2 regions of the Variovorax sp. GW821-FHT09D04 genome follow, and region 2 is predicted to be linked to the other one. Evidence: riboswitches for the same ligand, from Rfam matches in the RefSeq annotation. Region 2 holds a riboswitch; the other holds the start of a gene.

Region 1 (10,128 bases), on a different contig from region 2:
ATCGAGCTCCTCGACCTCGGGGAAGACGACGATTGCGAAATTCATGCGTGCGAACTCCTGGTGGGGTGCCGGCAGGGGCCGTGTCACGGGCGCGAAGCCGCAAGCATATAGAGTGCCGCCGAGGTGATGTCCGTGACAGCTGGTTGCAAGCTTGGCTCAGTGTTCTCCCTCAGAGTTGTGTGGCCTGAAAATGGCTAGAGTGAAGGCGGCCGTTCAGGCTTTTTGCTAGCTTCAATCAAGGAAATCTCATGAGCAAGAAAGTTGCATATGTCACCGGAGGCATGGGTGGCATCGGAACAGCCATCTGCCAGCGTCTCTACAAAGACGGGTTCACCGTGGTCGCAGGTTGCGGCCCCACGCGGGACTACGCCAAGTGGCTGGCCGAACAGAAAGCCGAAGGCTTCGAGTTCCACGCGTCGGTCGGCAATGTCGGCGACTGGCAATCCACCGTCGAGGCCTTCTCCGCCGCCAAGGCGGCCCACGGGGCGATTGACGTGCTCGTCAACAACGCCGGCATCACGCGGGACCGCATGTTCCTCAAGATGACGCCAGAGGACTGGAGCGCGGTGATCGAAACCAACCTCAACAGCATGTTCAACGTCACCAAGCAGGTGGTGGGCGACATGGTCGAAAAGGGCTGGGGCCGCATCATCAACATCAGCTCGGTCAACGGCGCCAAGGGCCAGGCCGGCCAGACCAACTACTCGGCGGCCAAGGCCGGCATGCACGGCTTCACGATGGCGCTGGCGCAGGAGCTGGCCAACAAGGGCGTCACCGTGAACACGGTGAGCCCGGGCTACATCGGCACCGACATGGTTAAGGCCATCCGCCAGGAAGTGCTCGACAAGATCGTGGCCACGATCCCGGTCAAGCGCCTGGGCGAGCCGAGCGAAATCGCTTCCATCATCGCGTGGCTCGCCACCGACGAAGGCGGCTACAGCACCGGGGCCGACTTCTCGGTCAACGGCGGCCTCCACATGCACTGAGCATGCGCGCCACGCCCTGAAAACAAAAACCCGCTTCGGCGGGTTTTTTCATTTGGGCCGGAACCACACCCACAGGACACACGACTTCAACCATCGAAAGCAACCCGGCACGAACCCTTTCTTCTGCGTTTTCCTTCATCTTTTCAGGAGGCAGTCATGGCACATACAACAAGCACAGTACCCAGGAAGCTCCCCCTTTACCGTTCCCTGTACGTGCAGGTGATCACCGCGGTGATCGTCGGCGTGCTCCTGGGGTACTTCTACCCCTCGCTCGGCGAGTCGATGAAGCCCTTGGGCGACGGCTTCATCAAGCTCATCAAGATGATCATCGCGCCGATCATCTTCTGCACGGTGGTGGTCGGCATCGCCGGCATGGAAGACATGAAGAAGGTCGGCAAGACCGGCGGGCTGGCGCTTTTGTACTTCGAGATCGTGAGCAGCATCGCGCTGGTGGTCGGCCTCGTGCTGGTGAACCTGCTCAAGCCGGGCGCGGGCATGAACATCGACGCGTCCACGCTCGACACCAAGGCCATCGCGGCCTACACCGGCCCCGGCAAGATGACCGGCACGGTCGACTTTCTGCTCAACGTGATTCCCTCCACCGTGGTCGACGCCTTCGCCAAGGGCGAGATCCTGCAGGTGCTGCTGATCGCGGTGCTGTTCGGCTTTGCGCTGCACCGTTTCGGCGGGCGCGGCACGCTGGTGTTCGACGTGATCGAGAAGGGCTCGCACGTGCTGTTCGTGATCGTCAACTACATCATGAAGCTCGCGCCCATCGGCGCCTTCGGCGCCATGGCCTTCACCATCGGCAAGTACGGGCTGGGCAGCCTGCTGTCGCTGGGCAAGCTCATGGGCACCTTCTATCTGACCTGCCTGCTGTTCATCTTCGTGGTGCTGGGGCTCATTGCGCGCTTTCACGGCTTCAGCATCTGGAAGTTCATCAAGTACATCAAGGAAGAGCTGCTGATCGTGCTGGGCACCTCGTCCAGCGAATCGGTGCTGCCGCGCATGATGGAGAAGATGGAAAACCTGGGCGCCCACAAGACCTGCGTGGGCCTGGTGATTCCGACCGGTTACTCGTTCAACCTGGACGGCACCTCGATCTACCTGACGATGGCGGCGGTGTTCATCGCGCAGGCCACCAACACGCCGATGACGCTCACACAGGAGATCACGCTGCTGGCCGTGCTGCTGCTCACCTCGAAGGGGGCGGCCGGCGTCACGGGCAGCGGCTTCATCGTGCTGGCGGCCACGCTGTCGGCGGTGGGGCACGTGCCGGTGGCGGGGCTGGCGCTCATCCTGGGCATCGACCGCTTCATGTCGGAGGCGCGCGCGCTCACCAACCTGATCGGCAACGGCGTGGCCACCATCGTGGTCGCCAAGTGGACCAACGAACTGGACACCGAGCGGCTGCAGGCCGGGCTCAACAACGAGAGCTGGGTCGAGTCGCAGGAGCCCGAGGAGCTGGTGAACGCGCGCGAATCGAAGATGGCGCAGTAGCGGGAGCAGGGCGCCGGCCCGCGCGTTTCGGTGCGGTGCGGCGCGTTTCGGTGCGCTTCAGTGCGCGTCAGTGCACCAGGGCCACCGCGAGCAGCGGCTGCGCCCTGGCATCGAGCTCGCGTTCGTGCAGCGGGGCGGCCTTGGCGTAGGCGCCCTGGGCGCGATGGGCCGCAGCCAGGTTCTGCCGGCTGTACAGCACGGCGTGTGCGTCGGGGCGCCGCTGCTTCTCGTGGATCGCCAGGGCGCGTTCGTACAGCGCAATGGCCTGGTCGAAGGCCTCGCGGCGGTAGTGCAGGCCGGCCAGCGCGCTCAGCGTGAACGCCACCATCGGGCTGTCGGGTCCGGCGGTCTTTTCCTGGATGGCGAGCGCAGCCGTGTACGACTGCGCGGCCCGGGTCAGCTGCCCCTGTCGCTGGTGGACGTGGGCCAGCAGCACGAGGCTGAGGGCCGCGTCGGCGGACTCGACCCCGCCCGTGCGTCGCGCCGTCTGCAGCACCTGCTGCGCCAGCTCGAGCGTGCCGACGTCGTAGCAGTTGGCGTTGATGCGTTGCACGAGTTCCTGGCGCAGCGCGCGCCATTCGGGGTTGCCGTCCTGCGCGTGCAGCGCGCCGAACTGCGAGGCCGCCAGGACGACGCCGGCGGCAAGCCATGCCTTCGCGAATTTCATGGGGCCGAATCTAGTGGCCCGGCCCGAAAAACGAATACCTCGTTCATGGGAGTCCGCGCCCGCGGGGCAGGGCCCCGGGGCGTGGACGGCGCTGGCGCCCCGCCTCAGGCGAGATCGAAGCGGTCCAGGTTCATCACCTTGGTCCAGGCGGCCACGAAGTCGTCGATGAACTTCTGCTGGCTGTCGGAAGCGCCGTAGACCTCGGCGATGGCGCGCAGCTGCGCGTTGGAGCCGAACACCAGGTCGACGCGTGTGCCGGTCCACTTGAGGGTGCCGGTCTTGCGGTCGCGGCCTTCGTATTCCTCCTTGGCGTCCGACACAGCCTTCCACTCCGTGCCCATGTCGAGCAGGTTCACGAAGTAGTCGTTGCTCAGCGTGCCGGGCGTCTTCGTGAAGACGCCGTGGCGCGCCTGGCCGACGTTGGTGTCGAGCACGCGCAGGCCACCGACCAGCACCGTCATCTCGGGCGCCGTGAGCGTGAGCAACTGCGCCTTGTCGATCAGCAGCGCTTCGCCGGGCACGCTGTAGCGGCCCTTCAGGTAGTTGCGGAAGCCGTCGGCCGCGGGCTCCAGCGGCTCGAACGAGGGCACGTCGGTCTGTTCCTGCGAGGCGTCGGCACGGCCCGGCGAGAAGGGCACCTTCACTTCACGCCCGCCATTGCGCGCGGCCTGTTCCACGCCCGCACCGCCGGCCAGCACGATCAGGTCGGCCAGCGAGATCTTCTTGCCGCCGGTCTGTGCCGCGTTGAACTCGCTCTGGATGCCTTCGAGCACCTTCAGCACCTGGGCCAGCTGCGCGGGCTGGTTGACGGCCCAGTCCTTCTGCGGTGCCAGCCGCACGCGGGCACCGTTGGCACCGCCGCGCATGTCGGAGCCGCGGAAGGTGGAGGCCGAGGCCCACGCCGTCGACACCAGCTGTGCGGGCGTGAGGCCCGAGGCCAGCACCTTCTTCGTCAGCGCCGCGACGTCGTTGGCATCGACCAGCGGGTGGTCGACGGCCGGGATCGGGTCTTGCCAGATCAGCTCTTCGGCCGGCACCTCGGGCCCGAGGTAGCGGGCGCGCGGGCCCATGTCGCGGTGCGTGAGCTTGAACCAGGCGCGCGCGAAGGCGTCGGCGAGCTGGTCGGGGTTGGCCAGGAAGCGGCGCGAGATCTTTTCGTAGGCCGGGTCCAGGCGCAGCGACAGGTCGGTGGTGAGCATGGTCGGCGCGTGGCGCTTGGAGGCGTCGTGCGCGTCGGGGATGGTGCCGGCTCCGGCGCCGCCCTTGGCCACCCACTGGTGCGCGCCTGCGGGGCTCTTGGTCAGCTCCCATTCGAAGCCGAACAGGTTCTCGAAGAAGTTGTTGCTCCACTTCGTGGGCGTGGTGGTCCACGTCACTTCGAGGCCGCTGGTGATGGTGTCGCCGCCTTTGCCGGTGCCGAAGCTGTTCTTCCAGCCGAAGCCCTGGTCTTCGAGGCCGGCGGCTTCGGGTTCCTTGCCGACGTTCGAGGCCGGCCCCGCGCCGTGCGTCTTGCCGAAGGTGTGGCCGCCGGCGATGAGCGCCACGGTTTCCTCGTCGTTCATGGCCATGCGGGCGAAGGTGTCGCGGATGTCGTGGGCCGCGGCGATCGGGTCGGGGTTGCCGTCCGGGCCTTCGGGGTTCACGTAGATCAGGCCCATCTGCACGGCGCCCAGCGGGTTCTCGAGGTTGCGCGTGTGCGGCACCTTGCTGTCGTCGTCCTTCACGAGCACGCCGCGGTCTTTCTCGACGCCGGGCGAGCCCTGTGCGTATCGCACGTCGCCGCCGAGCCAGGTCTTCTCGCGGCCCCAGTACACGTCCTGGTCGGGCTCCCACACGTCGGGGCGGCCACCGCCGAAGCCGAAGGTCTTGAAGCCCATGGTCTCGAGCGCGACGTTGCCGGTGAGGATCAACAGGTCGGCCCAGGAAATCTTCTGGCCGTACTTCTGCTTGATCGGCCACAGCAGGCGGCGCGCCTTGTCCAGGCTCACGTTGTCGGGCCAGCTGTTGAGCGGCGCGAAGCGCTGCTGCCCGCGGCCGGCACCGCCGCGGCCGTCGCCGATGCGGTAGGTGCCGGCGCTGTGCCAGGCCATGCGGATGAAGAGCGGGCCGTAGTGGCCGAAGTCGGCGGGCCACCAGTCCTGCGAGTCGGTCATCAGTGCGGCGAGGTCTTTCTTCACCGCGGCGAGGTCGAGGCTCTGGAAGGCCTTGGCGTAGTCGAAACCGGCGCCCAGGGGATCGGATTTGGAGGAGTGCTGGTGCAGCAGGTCCAGGCGCAGCTGCTCGGGCCACCAGTCGCGGTTCGTGGTGCCGGCGCCGGTGGCCTGGCTGAACGGGCACTTCGCTTCGGTTTTCTCGTTGCTCATGGGGAGGCTCCTGTTGTTGGGGGGACGGGGGGACCGCTCAAATTCTGGATGAGAAAGGTGTCGATGCGAATAGAAGTGCTTTATGCCTACGATAGTTCGCGTCGCTTCCGTAGGGGTGTAGACGCAGGCCCGTAGAAGCCTGCGGGCTTCAAAGGTTGGGGGCCGTTCCTGCAAAATGGACCGATGCCCCACAGCGTCTCCCTCATCAATACGATTGCCGCCGGCCTGGGGTTGGCGCTGGTGTTCGGCTTTCTCGCGGCGCGGCTGCGATTGCCGGCGCTGGTGGGGTACCTCCTGGCGGGCGTGATCATCGGCCCGTTCACGCCCGGCTTCGTGGCCGACGCGGGCATTGCCGCGCAGCTGGCCGAGATCGGTGTGATGCTGCTGATGTTCGGCGTGGGCCTGCATTTTTCGCTGGCCGACCTGCTCGCGGTGCGCAAGATCGCGCTGCCCGGCGCCATCGCGCAGATCGTCGTCGCCACGCTGCTCGGCGGCGGCCTGGCGGTGTGGTGGGGTTGGAGCTGGGGCGCGGCGCTGGTGTTCGGGCTGGCGCTGTCGGTGGCGAGCACGGTGGTGCTGCTGCGCGCGCTCGAGAGCCTGGGCATCCTCGATTCCTTCACCGGTCGCATCGCGGTGGGCTGGCTGGTGGTCGAAGACCTCGCGATGGTGCTGGTGCTCGTGCTGCTGCCGCCGCTGGCGGGCGCGCTGGGCAGCACCAAGGTCGACACCAGCGGCGACCCCGTCTGGCAGACGCTGGGCCTCACGCTGCTGCAGGTTGGCGGCTTTGTGGTGCTGATGCTGGTGGTGGGGCGGCGCGTGTTCCCGTGGATCCTCTGGCAGGTCACGCGCACCGGCTCGCGCGAGCTGTTCACGCTGTGCGTGGTGGCGGCGGCCGTGAGCATCGCCTTTGCCTCGGCGGCGCTGTTCGGCGTGTCGTTCGCGCTGGGCGCCTTCTTCGCCGGCATGGTGATGCGCGAGTCGCAGTTCAGCCACCGCGCGGCGCAGGAGTCGCTGCCGCTGCGCGATGCCTTTGCCGTGCTGTTCTTCGTGTCGGTCGGCATGCTGTTCGACCCCTCGGTGCTGCTGGAGCGCCCGCTGCAGGTGCTGGCCGTGGTGCTGGTGATCGTGCTGGGCAAGTCGCTCGCGGCCTGCGCGCTGGTGCTGGTGTTCCGCTACCCGCTGGCCACGGCGCTCACCGTGAGCGCGAGCCTGGCGCAGATCGGCGAGTTCTCGTTCATCCTGGCCGGGCTGGGCGTGTCGCTCGGCCTGCTGCCGGTGGAAGGCCAGAGCCTGGTGCTGGCGGGCGCGCTGATCTCCATCGCCACCAACCCGCTGTGGTTCAGCCTCATCGCACCGCTGCAGAAATGGCTGCACGCGCATTCGAAGTTCGCACGCGAACTCGACGCGCGCAGCGACCCGCTGGCCGAACTGCCCATGACCACCGAGGCCAAGTACCTGTCGCGCCAGGTGGTGCTGGTCGGCTACGGCCGGGTGGGCCGGCGCATCGCCGCCGAGCTCGAGACCAACGACATCCCCTACGTTGTGGCCGAGCAGAACCGCGAGCTGGTCGAGAAGCTGCGAGAGGCCGGCATCCCCGCCGTGTGGGGCGACGCGGCCGACCCGGCGGTGCTGATCCAGGCGCACGTGGCGCGCGCCCGCGTGCTCGTGGTGGCCACGCCCGACGCCATGAACGTGCGCCAGATGATCGAAACCGCGCGCACGCTGAACCCCACCATCCAGACCGTGGTGCGCAGCCACAACGAGCAGGAAGCCCGCCTGCTGGCCGCCGAAACCGACGCGAAGGTGTTCCTGGGCGAACAGGAACTCGCCCAGGCCATGGCCCGCGATGTGGTGCAGCGCGCCGCCGCGATGGCGGTGCCGGCTTGACGATTCAAAGGTCCTCGATCACCAGCGTGCGATAGCGCTCGGCGATCGAGTAGGGCACGGTACGCACCAGTTCCATCACGCGCTCGGCGATGGCGCCGTCCTTGGTGCGGATCAGCAGGCCCGTGTGGCCTTCGTGGGCCAGCTGGATGAAGGCGCGCACCGTGTCGCCGTCGGTGCCGGCGGAGGGCAGGGGACTGTGCGAGGCATGCACGGTCGGCGCGATTTCCGCCAGGACGGTTTCGGCCGGTATCAGGTAGACCTCGTCGCCGCTCACGATGCCTTTCGCGATCAGCCCGTGGCCGATGCGGCTGGCGTCTTCGACGCTCGGAAACATCACCAGGGAGTAACCGGTCGGGTAGAACGCGCCACCGAAGGCGGCGCGCATGTTGGGTTCAAGCGTGAAATGTTTCATGCTGACTCCTTGTTCTGATGCAACTCCCCACCCCTAACATTAGGCCGCGCGGCGTCCATGCACTGTAGGAGAAGCCCTAGTACTGACAACCGCGCCGGCCCCTTGCCCGTTCAAAGGCGGGTTCATTTCCTGTTTCATTTCTCTGATCGTCATGCCTTCGCCGAGAGACATCGCACTCACCGTCCACGAACTGGAAGAAGGGGAGTTCTACTGGGTGCTGATGGAGGCCGTGGACGGCTCGCCCGGCGACTCCACCCATGTGTACGTGCCGCTCGAAGCCGCCCACGAGCCCTACGCCACGTATTCGAACGCACTGGTGGCCGGCGTGGCGGTGCTGCGGCGGCTGTTCGGGCCCGACGGCAAGCCCGTCTGACGGGGCCCGCAAGGGCGTTGCCGCAGGGCGCTCCCTATAATCCCGGCGGTTGGAAACATTGGTTCACACCGGTGTCGTCCAACACCCCACGGTTCGAAGGTGCCCTGCACGACCAGTCACAGGATTGGCGGCGGGGTTAAACGGGAAGCAGGTGCGAGGCGTCGTTTTTTCGAACGACCCTTCCATTCCTGCGCTGCCCCCGCAACGGTCAGCGGACATCGACACCCTCAGGTCCCGGCGATTCTTCGCCCGGGCAGCCACTGCGCTTCGGCGTGGGAAGGCGAGGGCTTCGGCGCCGAGGTGCATGCATTGCATCCCGACGCACTCCGCGAGCCCGGATACCGGCCTTCGCAACCGCCTTCGGATGCTGCGGGAGTGCGTGTCCGGGCCTGCCGCTTTTCCCTCGCGCGAAACGGCACCGCCCCTCGTCTCTTCTCCCTCGGCGTCCGCGATCGGTCAGGAGCCTGCGGGGACGCGGGCCGGAGGAGAAGTCGGATGAATCGCATTGCATCGCCGCCGCGCGATCGCTCGGGCCCGCCCCTGCAACGGGCGCGCCTTTCGGGTCTTTCAGGTCTTTCGCTGGGGCTCGGCCTCGCTTGCGGGCCAGTTCTCGCCCAGTCGGGCGACACGGCCGGTCGCCCCAGCCTCACCCCCGTGCAGGTCGAAGCCAGCCGCCACACGCCGCTGGCCCTGGACGAGCCCACGCAGACCGGCAGCCGCCTGGGCCTCACGCCGCTCGAAACGCCGGCCAGCATCGAGGTGCTCACTGGCGACGCGATCCGCGCGCGCGGCGATGTGTCGGTGGTCGAGGCCGCGAGCCGCGCCACGGGCATCACGGGCTCGCCCGCGCCGGGCAACGGCGGTTCGTCGCTGTCGGCGCGCGGCTTCAACGGTCATGGCTCGGTGATGCAGCTGTACGACGGCACGCGCCTGTACGTGGGCGCGGGCACCGTCACCTTCCCGTTCGACACCTGGTCGACCGACCGCATCGAGGTGCTGCGCGGCGCCGCCTCGGTGATGTTCGGCGAAGGCGCCATCGGCGGCGCGATCAACGTGGTGCCCAAGAAGCCCACGCGCGGCCCGATTCGCAACGAGGCGCTCGTGACCGTCGGCTCCGACGCCACGCGCCAGGTCGCCTTCGGCAGCGGCGGGGCGATCAACGGCATGCTCTCGTACCGCTTCGACATCAGCCACCGGAAAACCGACGGCTTCATGCGGCGCGGCGAGGCCGAGAGCCTGGCGGTGGGCGGCGCCGTGCGGCTCGACGTGTCGCCGCGGTTGCAGTTCACGCTCTCGCACGACGAGGGCCGCCAGACGCCGCAGCGCTACTTCGGCGTGCCGCTCGTCAACGGCCGCCTGAGCAGCCTGAACCGCGAACAGAACTACAACCTCGACGACGCCGAGGTCAAGTACCGCGACCGCTGGACCCGCCTCGATGCGCAGTGGACGCCCAACGACGCCGTCACCGTGCGCAACCAGCTCTATCGCCTGGACAGCAAGCGCCACTGGCGCGACAGCGAAACCTACACCTACAGCGCCACCACGAACCGCGTGACGCGCGGCGACTACCTGGAGATCGGCCACGACCAGGAGCAGATCGGCAACCGCACCGACGCCACCTTCAAGCACGCGCTGTTCGGCCTGAAGAACCAGGTGCTGGTGGGCTTCGATGTGAACCGCATCGACTTCCTGAACTCGAGCGACACGCCCTACGGCGGGCGCTCGGTGGTCGATGCCTTCGTCTTCAACCCCGGCACCTACGTTTCGCCCACGCCCTACCTGCCGCGCTACAAGACCAAGACCCGCACCTACGCCTTCTTCTCCGAAGACAAGCTGGCCTTCAACGAACACTGGTCGGTGGTCGGCAGCCTGCGCTGGGACCACGCGAAGATCGTGCGCACCGACCCGCAGAACCGCGCCCCGCGCCTGGACAAGACCTT
Region 2 (10,128 bases):
CGCCGCGCTCATCCACTACATCGACGGCCTGCGCCGCCTGCGCGCCCACCAGGGCGAGCCCGAGCAACGACGCGCGCAACCAGGTCTTCATGCGGTCGAAGCTCATGCGCCAGGCGCCTTCAGCGTCAGCGGCAGGCCGGCGACCATCAGCGTCGCGCGGTGGCAGGCGGCCGCCACGTCCTGGTTCAGCCGGCCGAGCACGTCGACGAAGGCACGGGTCTCGCGGCCCAGCGGGATCACGCCCAGGCCGATCTCGTTGCCGACCAGCACCACCGGCCCGCGCGCCTCGCGCAGCGCGATGAGCAGCAGCGTGGCGTGCGCCGAGGGCGTGCGCGTGACCACCGCGGCGCCTTCGGTGCGCAGCGGCATCAGCAAGTTGGTGAGCCACAGCGTGAGGCAGTCGACCACCACGAGCGTGTCGGGCGCGCTCTGCGTGACGATGGCGCGCCCCAGCTCGATCGGCTCCTCGAGGGTCTGCAGACCGGGCACGCGCTCGGCACGGTCGGCCTGGTGACGCGCGATGCGCTCGCGCATCTCGTCGTCGTGGGCTTGCGCGGTGGCGATCAGCACCGCGCGGCGCGATGCAGGCCCGGACGCCAGCCAGTCGGCCGCGCGCTGTTCGGCGCGGCGCGACTTGCCGCTTTTCTGGCCGCCGAGGATGAATTCGTGCTCAGTGAGGGGCATCGGGGGGCGCCTGTGCGGCGTGGCTGTCGAGTTCGAGGGGCATGGCGCCGAAGAGCCGCGCGGTCGCTTCCGGGCTGGACGCGAACCACGCATGAAAGTAGCTCGCGCGCACCGGCCCGTGCACGTACAGCGCCTCGCCGCCGCGCGTGCCGACAGTGCGCGCGGCGGGCGCGAGCGGCGTCTCGCAGCGCGAGTAGTGGAAGGTATGGCCGCGCAAGGCATGCGCGCCCAGGTCGAGCTGCTGCGGGCCCAGGCCGGCCAACCGCTTCTGCATGACGGCCCGCCCCGGCAGCACGCCCCAGAGGCGGTGCACGTCGGTCCGCTCGGCGTCGTCGCGCGTGGCGAGTTCGTCGAACAGCGCCATCATGCCGCCGCATTCGGCCCAGATCGGCTTGCCGGCCGTGACGTGGTTGGCGAGCGAGAGCCGCAGCCGGTCGCTGGCCGACAGCACGGCCGCGTGCAGTTCGGGGTAGCCGCCGGGCAGCCAGGCGGCGTCGCAGGGCGGCAGCGGCTCGTCGGCCAGCGGCGAGAAGAACGCAAGCCGCGCGCCGAGGGCCTCGAGCACCTCGAGGTTGGCCGGGTAGATGAACGAGAACGCCGTGTCGCGCGCGATGGCGATGGTGCGTCCGGCCAGCAGCGGCGCGACGGGCGCAGTCGGCACGGGCTCGAAGCGCACCTGCGGCAGCTGCCCGGGCGCGCGCTGCCCCAGCGGCGTGGCGGCGAGCACGTCGGCCGCGGCATCAAGCCGCACCATCGCGTCGCCGAGTTCGGCGGCGCCAACCAGCCCCAGGTGGCGTTCGGGCAGCGCGAAATCGGCGCTGCGCGGCAAGGCACCGAGCCAGTCGCCGGGTTCGCGCAATGCGTCCTTCAGCATGTCGGCATGGCGCTCGCCGGCCACGCGGTTGGCCAGCACGCCGGCCCAGGGCAGGCCCGGGCGGAAGTTCTGCAGGCCGTAGGCCAGCGCGCCGAAGGTGCCGGTCATGGCCTGGGCGTCGATCACGGCCAGCACCGGCAGGCCAAGGCGCTCGGCCAGCTCGGCCGCGCTGGGCGTGCCGTCGAACAGGCCCATCACGCCTTCGACAATCACCAGGTCGGCCTCGCTCGCGGCGGCATGCAGGCGCGCGCGGCAGTCGGCTTCGCCGGTCATCCACAGGTCGAGCGAATGCACCGGCGCGCCGGTGGCCAGCGCGAGCCAGTGCGGATCGAGGAAGTCGGGACCGCACTTGAAGGCCCGCACGCGGCGGCCCTGGCGCACGTGCAGCCGCGCGAGCGCGGCCGCGACCGTGGTCTTGCCCTGCCCCGAGGCCGGCGCGGCCACGAGCACCGCGGCGCAGGTGACGGCTGCGCCGGGCGAAGGGCGGCGGGTGTTTACTGCGGAGTCCACTTGAGTCCGACGTACGCGGTGCGGCCCCCGGTGGCGTAGAGCCGTGCGAACTGATAGTCCTTGTCGCCCACATTGTCCACGCGCGCCACCAGGTTCAGGTCGCGCGTGATCTGCGTGCTGGCCGACAGGTTGAGCAGCGTGTAGCCGCCGAGCTTGACGGTGTTGGCCGCGTCGTCGTAGCGCTTGCCAGAGCTCTGGACCTCGGCGCCCAGCGTCCAGCCGGCGATGCGCCAGTCGGCGCCCAGCGTGCCGTGGGCCCGGGCGCGGCGTGCCAGCAGGTGGTCGGTGGCGAGGTCGCGCGGGTCCTGGTAGTCGAGCGAGGCGCGCAGCGTAACGTCGCCGATGCGGTGGCCGCCCGTGAGCGTCACGCCCTGGTAGCGCGCACGCGCCGTGCTGGCGTAGCAGCCGAACGACGACTGGCAACCCTTGGCGCTGCCGTCGAACACGATGAGGTTCTGCACCCGGTTGCGGTACAGCACGATGCCGGCCTGCGTGGCGCCGGCCGTGTACTGCAGGCCCAGCTCGACGTTGCGGCTCGATTCGGGCTGCAGGCTCGCCAGGCCGTATTCGCTGAAGCGCTGGTACAGCGTGGGCGCGCGGAACGCGGTGCCGGCCGACACGGTGGCGCGCAGGCTCGGCGTGATCGCGTAGCCGTAGGCGGCGCTGCCGGTGGTCTTGCCGCCGAACTCGCTGTCGTCGTCATGGCGCACGTGCAGCTGCAGCGAATGCGGGCCCTTCACGTAACCGTAGCCCAGTGCGGCGGCGTTCTGCGAGCGGTCGCGCGAGAACAGCTTGGCCGAGGTGGTGGGCGCGTTCTCGAGCGCGTCTTCGCGGCGCTCGAGCGTGGCGGTCACCAGGTGGGCGCCGAAACGGAATTCGTTCTGGAACAGGTAGCCGCGCAGGCGGGTCTCGGTGCGGTAGAACGAGGGTTGGGTCTTGTAGACGGTCTGCGAATCGGTCACCTGCAGGCGGGTGCTGTAGATGTCGTTCCACTTGGCCGACCAGGTCAGCCCGGCGGTGCGCAGCTCGTTGGTCGACACGTCGTTGCGGAAGGTGATCGGCGGCTTGGTGCGAAAGCTCACCGACGGGTCGTAGGCCGCCTCGGTGTTGCTGGTGAGCAAGGTGGCGTCGATGCGCTGGTCGGGCGTGATCTGGAAACCCAGCTTCAGGTTGCCCGAGGTGCTGCGGTAGCCGTCGCGGTCGGGGTTGGTGAAGCCGTCTTTCGAGGGCGTGCGTTTGGCGATGGGCTGGATGTTGAAGCCCTTGCTTTCCTCATGCGCCACGCCGAACGAGTAGTCGAGCAGGCCCGACTTGCCGCTCACGCCGCCTTCGATCCGGCGCAGGCCGTGGCTGCCGAAGCCGATGCCGGCGTAGGGCGACACGCCCTCCTCGCCGCGCTTGGTGAAGAGCTGGATCACGCCGCCCACGGCGTCCGAGCCGTACACCGCGGCGGCCGGGCCGCGCAGCACTTCGATGCGGTCGATCTGCGCGAGCGGAATGCCTTCCCAGCCGGCGCCGCCGGTCGATTGCGAATCGATGCGCACGCCGTCCAGGTAGACCGCGGTGAAGCGCGACTCGGCGCCGCGGATGAACACGCTGGTGGCATTGCCCACGCCGCCGCTGCGCGAGATCTCCATGCCCGGCAGGCGCGCGAGCACGTCGGCCACGCCGGTCGCGCCGCTGCGCTCGATGGTCTTGCGGTCGATGATGGAGACATCGCCCACCAGGTCCGACAGCGCCTGCGGCGTGCGGTTGGCGGTGACGACGGTCTCGTCGAGCGTCGCGGCGGCTTGCGCTTGCGCAGCCAGCGGCACCAGGGCCAGGCCGCCGAAGGCCGAGGCCAGGGCGAGCGTCAGCGGCAGGCACGCGGGACGGTTGCGGCGCACGCTGGCGCGGCCGCTGGAGAGGGAAACACAGGAAATCATGGGGTGAACCGAACGAACTTCTATGCCCTGGCCGGCTTCCCCGCCGGCGCCATGGGCGTCATGGCTGCCGATGCGGCAGCCGCCTTGTTGGCCGGTATCCGGGCTGGCAGATCGACCCTTTGCCGCCTTCCCAGGCACCTGTTTCAGGGCGCCCAGTGGCTGGATGGAAAGGGGTGACGCGTTGCGGCGTCGTCTGCTTGACCGTTGCGGGGGCAGCGCAGGCGGCTTCGGCCCCGGGGGGCGTCCACTCCTGCTTCCCGTTGAACTGCGCCGTGCGAACCACGCCGCGAGCACCAACGGGCAGGATTTTAGGCCCACGGGGCGCCCACGGGGCGCGCGCACCACACCGTGTTTGATCACGGGCGGCGCAGGCCCCAGAATCTCGGCCACGTCCGGTGCGCGCCCCGCGCGGTGCGCCGGATGTTCCGAATTCCCGGGAAACTACAATCGCCAACCATGCCCGCCTCCAGCCCCATCGACCAGATCGCCGAGCGTGTGGAACGCCTGCTCGTGCGTCACGAAGAGGTGCAGCGCACCAACGCGCTGCTGCAGGAACAGGTCGATGCGCTCACGCGTGAACGCGACGGCCTGAAGTCGCGGCTCGCCGCAGCCCGCACTCGCCTCGATGCCCTGCTCGAACGGCTGCCGGCCGAACCCCCTTCCGAAGATTCCCATCACGCATGAAGCAGATTGAAGTACAGATCATGGGCCAGAGCTACTTGCTCGGCTGTCCCGACGGCGGCGAAGCGCAACTGCGCGAGGCCGTCGACCGCGTGGACGCGGCCATGTGCAAGATCCGCGACGCGGGCAAGGTGAAGGCACGCGACCGCATCGCCGTGCTCGCCTCGCTGAACCTGGCTTTCGATCTCGCGGCCCAGCAGGCCGCTGCTGCCGCCGCACCGGCCCCCGTCGCGGCCAGCAGCACGGAAGAAACCGCCACCGACACCGACCCGAAGGCCGCCCAGCTCATTCAGAGACTCGATCAGGCCCTGGCGGGCGATGGACATTTGCTCTGAGGGCGCGCGGCCCGGCACATCCGGGGCGTAAAATCCGTTTTGTCTGCAGACGTGTCGGGCTTAATATTTCCTTGTTCCAATGCTCTCCGGAGCCGGGCTTGGTACATCGCTTGACGGGCGTGATCATCTCGCGTCAGATGAACCCGAAGTCCTGCTGCCCTCGCCCACCTGAACCCTGGTTCAGGATGCGGGTCCGGCACACCATCTGCAGACACCTTTTCCCGCCACGGCCCCCTGCTTCACCGCACGGGGCCGTTGCTTTTTCAGCCGCTCGTTCTTTCTCCATCCTCCCGTGAACCTCGCTGCCCTGCTCGACCCCCTCCTGATCGCCGAACTCGCCGCGCTCGGCCTGGGCACCGGTTTCCTCGCGGGCCTCCTGGGCATCGGCGGCGGCATGCTGATGGTGCCGTTCATCACGATCATCATGGGCCAGCGCGGCGTGCCGGCCGACCTGGCGGTGAAGATGGCGATCGCAACCTCGATGGCGACGATCATCTTCACGTCGGTGTCCAGCGTGCGCGCGCACCACAAGCGCGGCGCGGTGCGCTGGGACATCGTGCAGCGCCTGGCACCCGGCATCGTCATCGGCAGCCTCGCGGGCAGCCTGGGCGTGTTCGCGCTGCTCAAGGGCACGGCGCTGGCCATCTTCTTTGCGCTGTTCGTGGGCTTCTCGGCCACGCAGATGTTCCTCGACAAGAAGCCCAAGCCCACGCGCCAGATGCCCGGCACCGGCGGCCAGCTCGCGGCGGGCGGCATCATCGGCTTCATCTCGGGCCTGGTGGGCGCGGGCGGCGGCTTCATCAGCGTGCCGTTCATGACCTGGTGCAACGTGGCGATCCACAACGCGGTGGCGACCAGCGCGGCGCTGGGCTTTCCCATTGCGGTGGCCAACGTGCTGGGCTACGTGCTCAGCGGCCAGTCGGTGCAGGGCCTGCCGGCCGGCGCCTTCGGCTACATCTGGCTGCCCGCGCTCGTGGTGATCGCGGCCTGCAGCGTGTTCACCGCGCCGTTGGGCGCCAAGGCCGCGCACAGCCTGCCGGTGAAGAAGCTCAAGCGCGTGTTCGCGAGCATCCTGTACCTGCTGGCCGCCTACATGCTCTGGAAGGGCCTGCGCGGCTGAGGCATATCAAACACCCCGTGGCTTTCCTGTGCCATCCTATGCGGCACTTGTTCACAGTCGTAGAAGGAAAGCCATGAAAATCCTCATTGCAGTCGACGGCAGCGCCTACACGCAAAAGGCCCTCAATTACCTGCTCGCCAACCGCGCCATGTTCGTGGACGGCCATGAGCTGGTGGTGGTCAATGTCTGCACCGGCATCTCCGGCCACGTGGCGCGCCACCTGAGCAAGGAAATCGTCACCGAGTACTACGCCGAGGAAAACGCCAAGGTGCTCGACCCGGTGAAGGCCTGGTTCGCCGAGAAAGGCGTGGCCAACTTCACCGCCGACGCGCGCCACGGCCACGCGGCCGAGGAAATCCTCAAGTCGGCCACCGAATCGAAGGCCGAGCTGATCGTGCTGGGCACGCACGGCCACGGCATCCTGGGCCGCGCGCTGATGGGCTCGGTGGCGACCAAGGTCGTGGCCGAGACCGACGTCTCGGTGCTGCTGGTCCAGTAAGAAGACCCGGTCACCCCGGCGACGGCCGATGCGCCGTGGCCGCGGTCATTGCGGCGAGCGCTGCTGCCGCCATTCGCGCGGCGAACACCCGAAGCGCTCGCGAAACGCGCGGCTGAAATGCGCCGCGTCGTTGAACCCCCTCCCGTACGCGATCTCTCCCACCGGCCGCCCTGCCAGGCGCGGCTCCAGCAGGTCGCGGCTGCATGCGTCGAGCCGGCGCTCCCAAATGTACTGCGAGGGCGTCAGCGGCTCGCTCTTGAACACGCGGTGGATGTGGCTCACCGACATGCCCAGCTGCGCCGCCAGCGTGCCCACCGACAGCGTCGGATCGGCCAGCTGCTCGTCGATGCGCTGCTTCACGCGCGCGAGGTGGTACGCCGTGAGCTTGCTGAGCGCCGGTGCGTGCGCCGCAGGCAGCGTCTGCAGGCCGGCCACGAGGATGTTCTGCACGCCATGGGCCACCGCCAGCGCCGAGGCCGGCTGCAGCGCGTCGAAGTCCTCGCGCAGCGTGCGGATCATGCCCAGCAGCAGGTGCCCCGCGCCCTCGCGCCCCGACACCGTGGTGGCCGTGAGCGCCTCGGTGTCGCGCAGTTCGCTGCGCAGCCGCTCGCCGGGCAGCTTGAGCACGATCTGCTCGAAGGGCTGGTCGAACAGCAGTTGATAAGGCCGCGTGCTGTCGTAGAGCGCGAAGTCGCCGGCACCGAGCACGGCGTCGCGCCCGTCCTGGCGCACCACGCCCTGTCCGCGCGCCTGGATGCTCACGAGAAAACAGTCGTCGCTCGACGCCGCGATGTGGCCCGGCGTGCGCATCACCTTCTGCGCCCGCGAGGTCACGACCGACATGCCGAGGCCGGGCAGCGCGTGCTGGCGAATGCTGCCCTCGAAGTCGCCGCCGTCGCCGGTGCGCACCGCGTCGCATTCGAGCTGCACGTAGACGTTGCAGATCATGTCGGTCCAGTACGCGAGCCGCTGCTCGCGCGGGACGGCATCGGTGCTGAGCAAGGGGGTCATCGGGGTCCTCGGAAGGCCTTCGCAAGGCACATGCAACGCTGGAACAAGAACGCCGCCAATCCGGGTCAAGGCGTTCCGGCGGCGCGAATTTACGCTTCATGCAACCCGCATGCCACCGCGCAAACCCGGTGCGCACAGCGGGGATTTCGTTACGTTCATTGCCCCCTGGAGAACACCCCATGCCGACCACCGTCCACCCCCAACTCCGCGTCGCCGCCGTGCAGGCCGCGCCTGTTTTCCTCGACCTCGACGCCACCATCGACAAGACCATCGACCTCATGGCGCAGGCTGCGAAACAGGGCGTGCAGCTCATCGCCTTTCCCGAGACCTGGGTGCCGGGCTACCCGTGGTGGGTCTGGCTCGATTCGCCGGCCTGGGGTATGCAGTTCGTGCAGCGCTACCACGACAACTCGCTGGTCATCGGCTCGCCCGAGTTCGAACGCCTGCAGGCGGCGGCGCGCCAGCACAAGATCTGGCTCTCGCTCGGCTACAGCGAGAAAGCGGCGGGCAGTCTCTACATCGCGCAGGCGCTGATCGACGACCAGGGCCGCACCGTGCAGACGCGTCGCAAGCTCAAGCCCACGCACGTGGAACGCACCGTGTTCGGCGAAGGCGACGGCGCCGACCTGCACGTGGTCCAGACGCCGCTGGGCAACATCGGCTCGCTGTGCTGCTGGGAACACCTGCAGCCGCTGAGCAAGTACGCGATGTATGCGCAGAACGAGCAGATCCACTGCGGCGCGTGGCCGAGCTTTTCGCTCTACCGCGGCGCGGCCTACGCGCTGGGCCATGAGGTCAACAACGCCGCGAGCCAGGTGTATGCGGTCGAGGGCGGCTGCTTCGTCATCGCGCCCTGCGCCACAGTGTCGAAGGCCATGAGCGAGCTGATGTGCACCGACGACGGCAAGCGGCAGATGCTGGGCGTCGGCGGCGGGCATGCGCGCATCTACGGCCCGGACGGTTCGCCACTGGGCACGCCGCTGGCCGAAGACGCCGAAGGCCTGGTGATCGCCGACATCGACCTCGGCATGATCGCGCTCGCCAAGGCGGCGGCCGATCCGAGCGGCCACTATTCGCGGCCCGACGTCACACAGCTGCTGCTGAACAAGACGCGGCGCACGCCCGTGGTGGTGCAGCTCACGCCGGAGCCCGAGGGCAGCGTGCCCGAGCCGGTCGTGGCCTGAGCCGACCACGGAGCCGCACCATGGAATCGGCCATCCCCGAGCACCTGCGCTGCCCGCGCACCCGCGAGCGCCGCGTGGCAGACGACCACACCCCGCCCTACCCCGGCTGGTCGGCGCGCGCGCCCGTGACGACGACCCAGGTCGTGATGGGCTATTTCGGCGTGCAGTCGCGCGGTCCGGCGATGCAGGGCCGGGCCTGCGCCGCGCTCCTGAAGATCGCTGGCGACTTCGCCTTGCCCGACGGCCCCGGCCACCACGACCTGGCCCACTGTGTCGACGCCGACGGCTGCGACAACATGATCGCCATCGCCTACTGGCACGATGCGGCGGCGTTCGCGCGTTGGTGTGCCACGCCCGCCATCGAGGCCTGGTGGAACGCCGACGAGCGCTTGCATGAAGGCCTCGGCTACTTCCGCGAAATCGCATCCCCGCGTGCTGCGCACTTCGAGACCCTGTTCAGCACGCCCGACCGCCTCGAGGGCATCGGCGTGGTGATGGGCGGTGTGAGCGGCGAACTGCAGGAGCACGGCTACTGGGGGTCGATGCGCGATCGACTCCCGCTCGCGCAGGCCGACGCGCTCGCGCCTTCAGGCACGCGCGCGGTGATCGCCGGCACGCCTGCACCGGGCCAGCGCGTGCGCATCGCGGGCCACACGCACCTCGCGATGATCCGTTCGGGCCAGGAATGGACCGAGACCACCGGCCAGGAACGCCAGCGCTACCTGGAAGACATGGCCCCGGTGCTGCGCGAAGGCATGGACTTCCTGCGCGACCAGGGCCTGCCCATCGGTTGCTACAGCAACCGCTTCATGCACCACCTCGACGCACACGGCGCTCCGCTGCAGAAGTCCTTCGGTCTGAGCTACTGGCGCTCGCTGGCCGACATGGAGCGCTGGGCCGAGTCGCACCCGACGCACGTCGCGATCTTCGGCAGCTTCATGCGCTACGTGCAGGCGCTGAACTTCGAGCTGCGCCTGCGCCTGTACCACGAGGTGTCGGTGCTGAAGGCCGACGAGCAGAGCTACGAGTACATCAACTGCCACGCGCGCAGCGGGCTGATGAACGGGCTCGCACCCGCCGCCTGAAGCCCGGGGCGCGCGGCGAGGCTCAGGCGGCGAACAGCCCCTTGTGCTCCGCCCGCAGCAACGCCTTCTGCACCTTCCCCATCGTGTTGCGCGGCAGCTCCGGCACGACGAAGCAGCGCTTGGGGATCTTGAAGTTCGCCAGCTTGGCCTTGAGCTCGGCCACGATGGCGTCGGCGTCGATCGTGGCGCCGCCCTTGGGGATCACGATGGCCACGCCCAC

What was found. Region 2 has a riboswitch for cobalamin ahead of AC07O4_RS13240 (TonB-dependent receptor domain-containing protein). Riboswitches for the same ligand answer to the same signal wherever they lie in the genome.
Region 1: it holds a riboswitch for cobalamin, as region 2 does, so the genes downstream of both, AC07O4_RS02460 (TonB-dependent receptor) here and AC07O4_RS13240 (TonB-dependent receptor domain-containing protein) in region 2, are expected to answer to the same signal.

Annotation. Positions count from the first base shown of each region.
Region 1 covers NZ_JBWKPA010000001.1:546,460-556,587, forward strand. Annotated here, with positions in the region: gene AC07O4_RS02420 (DJ-1/PfpI family protein) at 1-45, opposite strand, end outside; gene phbB (acetoacetyl-CoA reductase) at 249-986, shown strand; gene AC07O4_RS02430 (dicarboxylate/amino acid:cation symporter) at 1,143-2,486, shown strand; gene AC07O4_RS02435 (tetratricopeptide repeat protein) at 2,554-3,153, opposite strand; gene katG (catalase/peroxidase HPI) at 3,258-5,516, opposite strand; gene AC07O4_RS02445 (cation:proton antiporter domain-containing protein) at 5,700-7,403, shown strand; gene AC07O4_RS02450 (hypothetical protein) at 7,408-7,815, opposite strand; gene AC07O4_RS02455 (hypothetical protein) at 7,967-8,188, shown strand; cobalamin riboswitch at 8,270-8,552, shown strand; gene AC07O4_RS02460 (TonB-dependent receptor) at 8,843-10,128, shown strand, end outside.
Region 2 covers NZ_JBWKPA010000003.1:620,136-630,263, reverse strand. Annotated here, with positions in the region: gene AC07O4_RS13255 (ABC transporter substrate-binding protein) at 1-106, opposite strand, end outside; gene AC07O4_RS13250 (bifunctional adenosylcobinamide kinase/adenosylcobinamide-phosphate guanylyltransferase) at 103-684, opposite strand; gene AC07O4_RS13245 (cobyrinic acid a,c-diamide synthase CobB) at 671-2,068, opposite strand; gene AC07O4_RS13240 (TonB-dependent receptor domain-containing protein) at 2,053-3,993, opposite strand; cobalamin riboswitch at 4,066-4,306, opposite strand; gene AC07O4_RS13235 (hypothetical protein) at 4,450-4,677, shown strand; gene AC07O4_RS13230 (cell division protein ZapA) at 4,674-5,009, shown strand; gene AC07O4_RS13225 (sulfite exporter TauE/SafE family protein) at 5,302-6,129, shown strand; gene AC07O4_RS13220 (universal stress protein) at 6,203-6,628, shown strand; gene AC07O4_RS13215 (AraC-like ligand-binding domain-containing protein) at 6,674-7,639, opposite strand; gene AC07O4_RS13210 (carbon-nitrogen hydrolase family protein) at 7,819-8,823, shown strand; gene AC07O4_RS13205 (phenylacetaldoxime dehydratase family protein) at 8,844-9,908, shown strand; gene AC07O4_RS13200 (malonate--CoA ligase) at 9,931-10,128, opposite strand, start outside.